2 regions of the Micromonospora sp. PRAS1 genome follow, and region 1 is predicted to be linked to the other one. Evidence: riboswitches for the same ligand, from Rfam matches in the RefSeq annotation. Region 1 holds a riboswitch; the other holds the start of a gene.

The links. Region 1 has a riboswitch for cobalamin ahead of metE (5-methyltetrahydropteroyltriglutamate--homocysteine S-methyltransferase). Riboswitches for the same ligand answer to the same signal wherever they lie in the genome.
Region 2: linked by a shared signal. The riboswitch ahead of AC507J_RS14130 (SCO2322-related protein) and the one ahead of metE (5-methyltetrahydropteroyltriglutamate--homocysteine S-methyltransferase) in region 1 are both predicted to bind cobalamin.

Annotation. Positions count from the first base shown of each region.
Region 1 covers NZ_JCANNB010000011.1:167,569-170,965, forward strand. Annotated here, with positions in the region: gene metE (5-methyltetrahydropteroyltriglutamate--homocysteine S-methyltransferase) at 1-2,059, opposite strand, end outside; cobalamin riboswitch at 2,172-2,382, opposite strand; gene AC507J_RS13350 (MerR family transcriptional regulator) at 2,412-3,182, opposite strand; gene AC507J_RS13355 (ABC transporter permease) at 3,212-3,397, opposite strand, start outside.
Region 2 covers NZ_JCANNB010000012.1:146,077-149,473, reverse strand. Annotated here, with positions in the region: gene AC507J_RS14135 (prenyltransferase/squalene oxidase repeat-containing protein) at 1-863, opposite strand, end outside; gene AC507J_RS14130 (SCO2322-related protein) at 917-1,420, opposite strand; cobalamin riboswitch at 1,523-1,643, opposite strand; gene AC507J_RS14125 (hypothetical protein) at 2,196-2,690, shown strand; gene AC507J_RS14120 (hypothetical protein) at 2,808-3,368, shown strand; gene AC507J_RS14115 (MAB_1171c family putative transporter) at 3,376-3,397, shown strand, end outside.

The DNA.
Region 1 (3,397 bases):
AGTGGATGTCCCAGACGCCGGGGCCGACGCCCCGGCCGTAGCCGATCGCGGCGAGGTCTTCGAGCACCTCCATTTTGGAGCGGGACGCCTCGATGCTTGTGACGTCCGCGTCGAGCGCGTCGATTGCGGTGATCACCTCGCCGAACTCGGAGTAGCAGAGGTGGGTGTGGATCTGGGTGTCGTCGGCGACGCCGCTGGTGGCCAGGCGGAACGCGCCGACCGCCCAGTCCAGGTACGCCTGCTGGTCGGCCCGGCGTAGCGGCAGTGTCTCGCGCAGCGCCGGTTCGTCGACCTGGATGACCCGGATCCCGGCGGACTCCAGATCGCGGCACTCGTCGCGCAGGGCGAGCGCGACCTGGTCGGCGGTGGCCGCGAGCGGCTGGTCGGTGCGGACGAACGACCAGGCCAGGATGGTGACCGGGCCGGTGAGCATGCCCTTGACCGGCTTGCCGGTAAGCGACTGCGCGTAGATCGACCAGTCGACCGTCATCGGCATCTTCCGGGCCACGTCGCCGTAGATGATCGGTGGGCGGACGCAGCGGGAGCCGTAGGACTGCACCCAGCCGTGCTCGGTGGCGGCGAAGCCGTCGAGCTGCTCACCGAAATACTGCACCATGTCGTTGCGTTCCGGTTCGCCGTGCACGAGCACGTCCAGCCCCAGCTTCTCCTGGAGTCGGATGACGTGTTCGACCTCGGCACGCATCCGGGCCCGGTAGCCCGCGTCGTCGAGGCTGCCCGCCCGGTGCGCGGCGCGGGCCTGGCGCAGCTCGGCGGTCTGCGGAAACGACCCGATCGTGGTGGTCGGCAGTTCCGGCAGCCCCAGGCGGTCCTGCTGCCGGGCGGCCCGGGTGGGATAGTCGCCGCGCCGCCGGTCGGTGGGGCGCAGCGCGGCGAGGCGTCCGCGTACGTCGTCGTGGCGCCAGGCGGCCGGGGCGGCCGGTGGCGGCGCGGGTAGCGCGGTGGTGCCGTCGCGCAGCGCGCGGCCGAGCATAACCACCTCGTCGACCTTCTGCCGGGCGAACGCGAGCCGCTCGGCCAGCTGCGGGTCGAGGCGGGTCTCGGCGGAGAGGTCCACCGGGACGTGCAGCAACGAACAGGAGGTGGCGACCGCAACGTGGTCGGCCAGCCCGGCGACCGTCGCCCCGGCGGCCACGGCGGCCCGCAGGTCGGTACGCCAGATGTTGCGGCCGTCCACCAGGCCGGCGACGATGGTCCGGCCGCCCAGCGGGCCGGCGGCGGCGAGCCGCCGGACGTTGCCCGGCCCGGCGACGAGGTCGAGGCCGATCGCCTCGACCGGGGTGTCCAGCAGGGCAGGCAGCGCGTCGCCCAGCTCACCGAAGTAGGTCGCCACGAAGATGCGCGGCCGGTGTTCGAGCCGACCGAGCCGGGTGTAGGCCCGGCGCAGCGCCTCGATCTCGGCCGGGCTGCGGTCGGCGACGTAGGCCGGCTCGTCCAGCTGTACCCAGGCCACGCCCGCGTCGGCCAGCGCGGTGAGGATCCCGGCGTACGTCTCAACCAGGTCGTCGAGGCGGGCGAAGGGATCGTCGCCCTTGGCCAGCAGCAGGAACGTGGCCGGGCCGACGAGTACCGGTCGGGTGGCGATGCCCAGGTCGCGCGCCTGCGCGTACTCGTCCAGCGGCTTGACCGGATTCGGCGTGAAGACGGTGTCGGTGTCGATCTCCGGCACCAGGTAGTGGTAGTTGGTGTCGAACCACTTGGTCAGTTCCAGCGCCGGCTCGGCGTCGACGCCACGGGCCATGGCGAAGTAGGTGTCCAGCGCGGAGAGGCCCAGCCGGGCGAAGCGGGTGGGGATCGCGCCGACCGCGACGGCGGTGTCGAGGACGTGGTCGTAGTGGGAGAAGGTGTTCGACGGGATCGCGTCGAGGCGGGCGTCGCGCAGCGTCCGCCAGACCTCGGCGCGGAGCCGGGCGGCGGTGTCCGCCAGACCGTCCGCGTCGACGGTGCCGGCCCAGTACGCCTCGACGGCCTTCTTCAGCTCACGGTTCGCGCCGATGCGCGGATAGCCGAGCACGGTGCTCTGCCCGAATGCGGTGCTCACCAGGGTGTCCTTCCCTCGAAGTGCCCGGCGGCACGGGAGGGGAAGGCGGGTACGCGCCTGCGTACCGGCTTCCGCTTCGGCCCTCCCACGAGACCGCCGGCGGCGCACACCGGCGGTGTGCGCGGCGCTGGCAGGTCTTCGGACTCGTGGGCGTGACCCGAAGGTCGCCTACTGGCCGTCGCTTCCCAGACCTCGCGGTCCAGTGCTTCGTTGACGGCGGTCGTTCCCACTCACCGCTGCGGGGCAGTCCCGGACTCGCACCGGGTTCCCTCTTGCCTCGACCACCGTGGACCGATGGTCGAACCAGCACCACCGGTCATCGTACGGGCCGTGCGGTGTCCGGGCCACGCTGTCACGCTCCGCGCTTCGTCGCCCGGGTCCAGCCGGTCCAGCCACGTTCGGCGATCAGCTCCCGCAGCCGGGCGACAGCGGGGTGCGCGGCATCGGCGAACGAGTCCATCAGGCCGATGAACGCCGGGTCGGGCATGATTTCGTCCTGCTGCTCCAGTCCGCCGTGGGCCGCAGCCGCCTCGTTCAGTTCGCAGATCAGGTCGGCCGTCTCGCGCAGCAGCTCGTCGTCCGCCCAGTTCTCCGCGATCCGACCGAGGAGCTGGTACAGCCGGACGATCTTCGGGTTGCCCAGCTGGGCCACCTTGTCGGCCATGAACGTCGGGATCGCTTCCGGCCAGCGCGCCGCCATGAGAATCCACGCGTCGCGCTCCCCCTCGACGACGGCCGCCGGTGCTCCGATGTCCCGCAGCCGGTCCAGGTAGTCGACCACCTCCGCGGGGACGGCCAGGGAGTCGCCGTAGCCCAGCCGGGCGATCCGCCGCCGGTGTTCCTGGAGCGTACGGATCTGGGTACGCAGCTGCCGGTCGATCTCGGCGGTCGCGGCGGCGAAGGTCTCCGGGTCGGCGTCGAGCAGCTGGCGCACCCGGGCCAGCGGGACGCCGGCCTCGGCCAGGGTCCGGATCCGGATGAGTCGTACGACGGCCGCTGCGTCGTAGGTCCGGTAGCCGGAGGCGTCGCGCTCCGGCTCCGGAAGCAGTCCGATCTGGTGGTAGTGCCGCACCGCGCGGATGGTCACCCCGGCGTAGGAGGCCAGTCGTCCGATCGTCAGCATGGCCTCAGCCTGCCCCACCCGGACCCGGCTCAGTCGACCCGGCGGTGGTAGACGGCCATGGCGGCACCGTAGGCGACGACGAGGAGGCCGGCACACCAGGCGAGGGCGAGCCAGAGGTCACCACCGACCTGCTGCTCGGCGAACAAGCCGCGAATCGCGTTGACGATGGAGGTCACCGGCTGGTGCTCGGCGAAGGCGCGCACCGGGCCGGGCAT
Region 2 (3,397 bases), on a different contig from region 1:
GCCTGTCCGGCCAGGCCGGTGCTGTTGGAGTTCGCGCCGCTGGTAGGCCCGGAGCCACCGAATGATCCGTCGGCGCGTTGCTGCGCCACCAACCAGTCCGCGCCACGCCGCGCCGCCTCGTCCGCACCTGCGGCGAGGAGCGCTTGAACGGCCATCGCTGTCGAGTCGACGTCCAGTGTGGCGTTGGGCTGGGCGTCGCAGGACGGCGACGGCGCCCCGTCGGCGTCGGGATAGAGCCGGAAGCCACCGGCCGCGCACTGCTGGCGGGCCAGGAAGTCGACGGCCTCCTGCGGTGCGCCGCCGCTGCGGGCCAGGCCCAGCACGGCGAAGGACTGGTCGAAGGTGTTGCTCGGGTCCGGGCCGGTCTCCTCGGTGATCCGGCTGGTGATCCGGCCGTACCGGTGACCGGTCTGCGGCCCGGAAACCAGCGCGAGGGTCTCGGCGCGCAGGTCCCACCCGCCGAAATCGGTGGGATCGGCACCGGCGGCGGAGGCGGCGTAGAGCAGTTTCGCGGTGGCGCCACCGTCGGTGAAGCCCTCGATGCCCCAGTCGTCGTAGCTGTTGTACGACCGCACGTTCGCGGCGATCCGCGCCGTCGCCGCCTGCCGGGTCGAGGTCGCCACCCCGGTGGCTGCGAGGGCGAGCAGGCCGTCGATGCTCAGCCCCCAGTCATTTCCGCCGAACGGGCCGGGCAGGACCCCGCCGACGTACTCACCGGCGAGCCAGGTAGCGGCGTCGCGGCCAGCGGCGGTGTGCACGGGTGTGGGGGCAGCCACCCCACCGAGGGGTACGCCGACGGCGGTGGCGAGCGTCGTGGCGGTGACCATGGCGAGGCCGACGCCGATGCGCCGCAACGAGGACATGGACATGATGAGGGGTGCCTTTCGCAGCGGGATCCGGCAGGGGTACACGCCCGTCAGGGGGCGGTGATGCCGGGTGGCGCGCCGGCGCCGAAGGACCAGCCCTCGACCGTGCCCGGTGCTGGGTCGTAGCTGCTCGCTCCCAGTGTGCTGTAGGTCCAGGCGGCACCGGTGCCGGAGGCGTGCCAGTACGACCAGTACGCGCTGGCCGGTGGGGTGTTCACGCAGGGCTCCGTCGCGGCGGTCGGCTGGCCGTTGATCCGGCAGACGAAAGCCAACCCCCAGCGTTGCGTGCCGGTCACCGCGAAGCCGGCGCCCTGTAGCGCGGCCAGCCCGGTGGCCGGGTCACCGAGAGCGCACTCCACCTGGACGCCGCCGCCGAGTGGACCGTAGTCGACCACCACGGTGACGCCGGACGTGCCGGTGCAGGCTGCGGCCGCATCCGGTTGGACGGCACCGACCTGAGTAGGCGTGGCGGGCGCCGGTGTGGTGAGCGTGAGAGCGGCGAACACGCCGCAGATCAGGGAGAGCAGGCGGTACCGGCTGAGGCGGACGACCATCGGAAGCGCCTTTCCGGCCCGGCGGTCGTCAGAAACCCGGCCCGTTCGCCGAGCAGTCGGCTGGCCGGCCTCCGACCCGTGGGCCACGACGGGTGAGGAGCAGGGATTTCGCGGGTGCGGCAGGTATTCGGGCTCGCCACCGGGTACACCCCCGGCGGCCTACCGTTGCGGGCCAGCGCCGGACTTCGACCGGACTTCCCCCGCACGCACACGCGGTTGTTGAGTTGTCGGGCCAGTCTCGTCCGCCCGCACAGCCGCTGTCAATCGAGCACCACTTCAGCGCGAGCCCAATTCTCGCTGCCGCTCCGACATTCCCAAGGCCGGAGCGGCAGCGAGCCCCCGTTGATCAGGAACGCTCCTGGTGCTCGCGCGACCCGAGACTGGCCCGGACGCCCCCTTGCCTGCACCTCGTCCTCGAAACCTCGCGGAACATCTGCGGGCAGGACTCATCATAGGGCTCAGCCCGGAGAAGCTGTCAACGCCCGTTTAAGGGACACACAGATCACTACACGAGCGTTTATGCTTCCCCCGCCAGTTACGGCGACCCGGTGGCGTCGATGGACGCTGCGGACAGGCGCTAGCGCTCCACCGGCGGCACACCACCCCTCCCATCAAATCAAACATCCGTTTATCCTGCGGTCTGAGCACCTCACGGTTGTTGCGCAGCCGGGCAGGGGCTCATCCCGAGACGGCGGTAGGGTGGCCTACGCGCAGGCGCAGGACCCGGCGCGCACGCACGGCTGTCTCGCGCCGACACGAGGCTGAGGAGTGGGTGATGGTCGAGGATGTCCGAGGGGAGGGCGGGCCACCGTCCCTCGACACGCTCGCCGACAAGTTGAACTACCTGTTCGACAAGATCCGGCCGACGCGGGACGAGTTGGACGCCGACGAGTTCGGTCGCCCGTACACGAACAAGGAGATCGCCGACAAGATCAACCGCAGGTCCGCGACCTCCGGCGTCACGATCAGCGCCGCGTACGTGGGCGAGCTGCGGCGCGGCGTCGCCGACGACCCCCGGACCTCACACATCCTCGCCCTCGCGGCGGCGTTCCAGGTGGACCCGGCCTTCTTCGTCGACGACAAGGTGACCCAACGGGTCCAGGACCAGATCACGATGCTCACGCAGCTGCGGGAGATGAAGGTGCAACAGGTGGCGCTGCGTACCGTCCTCGCCGACACCGGGCTCTCCCCGGCGAGCGCCCTGGTGGTCGAGCAGATGGTCGCCCGACTCCAGGAAGTCGAGCGCGGCCGGGAACAGCCACCGTCCTGAGTGGCGCTCACGTTCTGCCTCGACACCACTTCCCACGGTCGTTAAGATCGCGCGGCACCACGATGACGGCGGCAGCTGCGATCCGGTCCGTGGAGGTGGCTCGGTCGACGTGGCGCGGTGCAGCCCGAGCGCGCGGTCGAACGGGAGGAGACGGGGAGCGTGCACGGCCGAGACCTGCGCAGTTTCTGCGGCGAGCAGGTACGGCGCCTTGAGCGCGAAGTAGGCATACCGGACCCGTTCGTCCTCACCACGCTCGTCCAGCGGATCTCGCAGTGGCGTGGCCGCCCCATCCACCTGCTTCCCTACGACCACGTGGCCGGCGCGATGTGCGGCCTCTGGATGGCTCTGCCCGACGCCGACGTGATCGGCTACGCGCGGACCACCCCGTTGCTCGAGGAACACACGGTGCTGCACGAGTTGGGACACATGCTCTGCGACCACCGGGGCGGCGGCGCCGGCACCGATCTCGCCGCGCTACTCGCACCGGATCTCGATCCGGCGCTGGTGAGCCGGTTCCTGGGGCGGGGGTCGTACTCGGACCGGGACGAGCAGGAGGCGGAGCTGATCGCGACGCTGATCATGAGGAAGGTGGCGGACCGGCGGCCCCGCCCCGCCGCCCCGGCCGACCAGAAGCTCGGCGCCGAGCTGGATCGGCTGCTCTCCACATTCGAGGGATAGGCCGCGCATGCAACGGGCCATCATGGTCA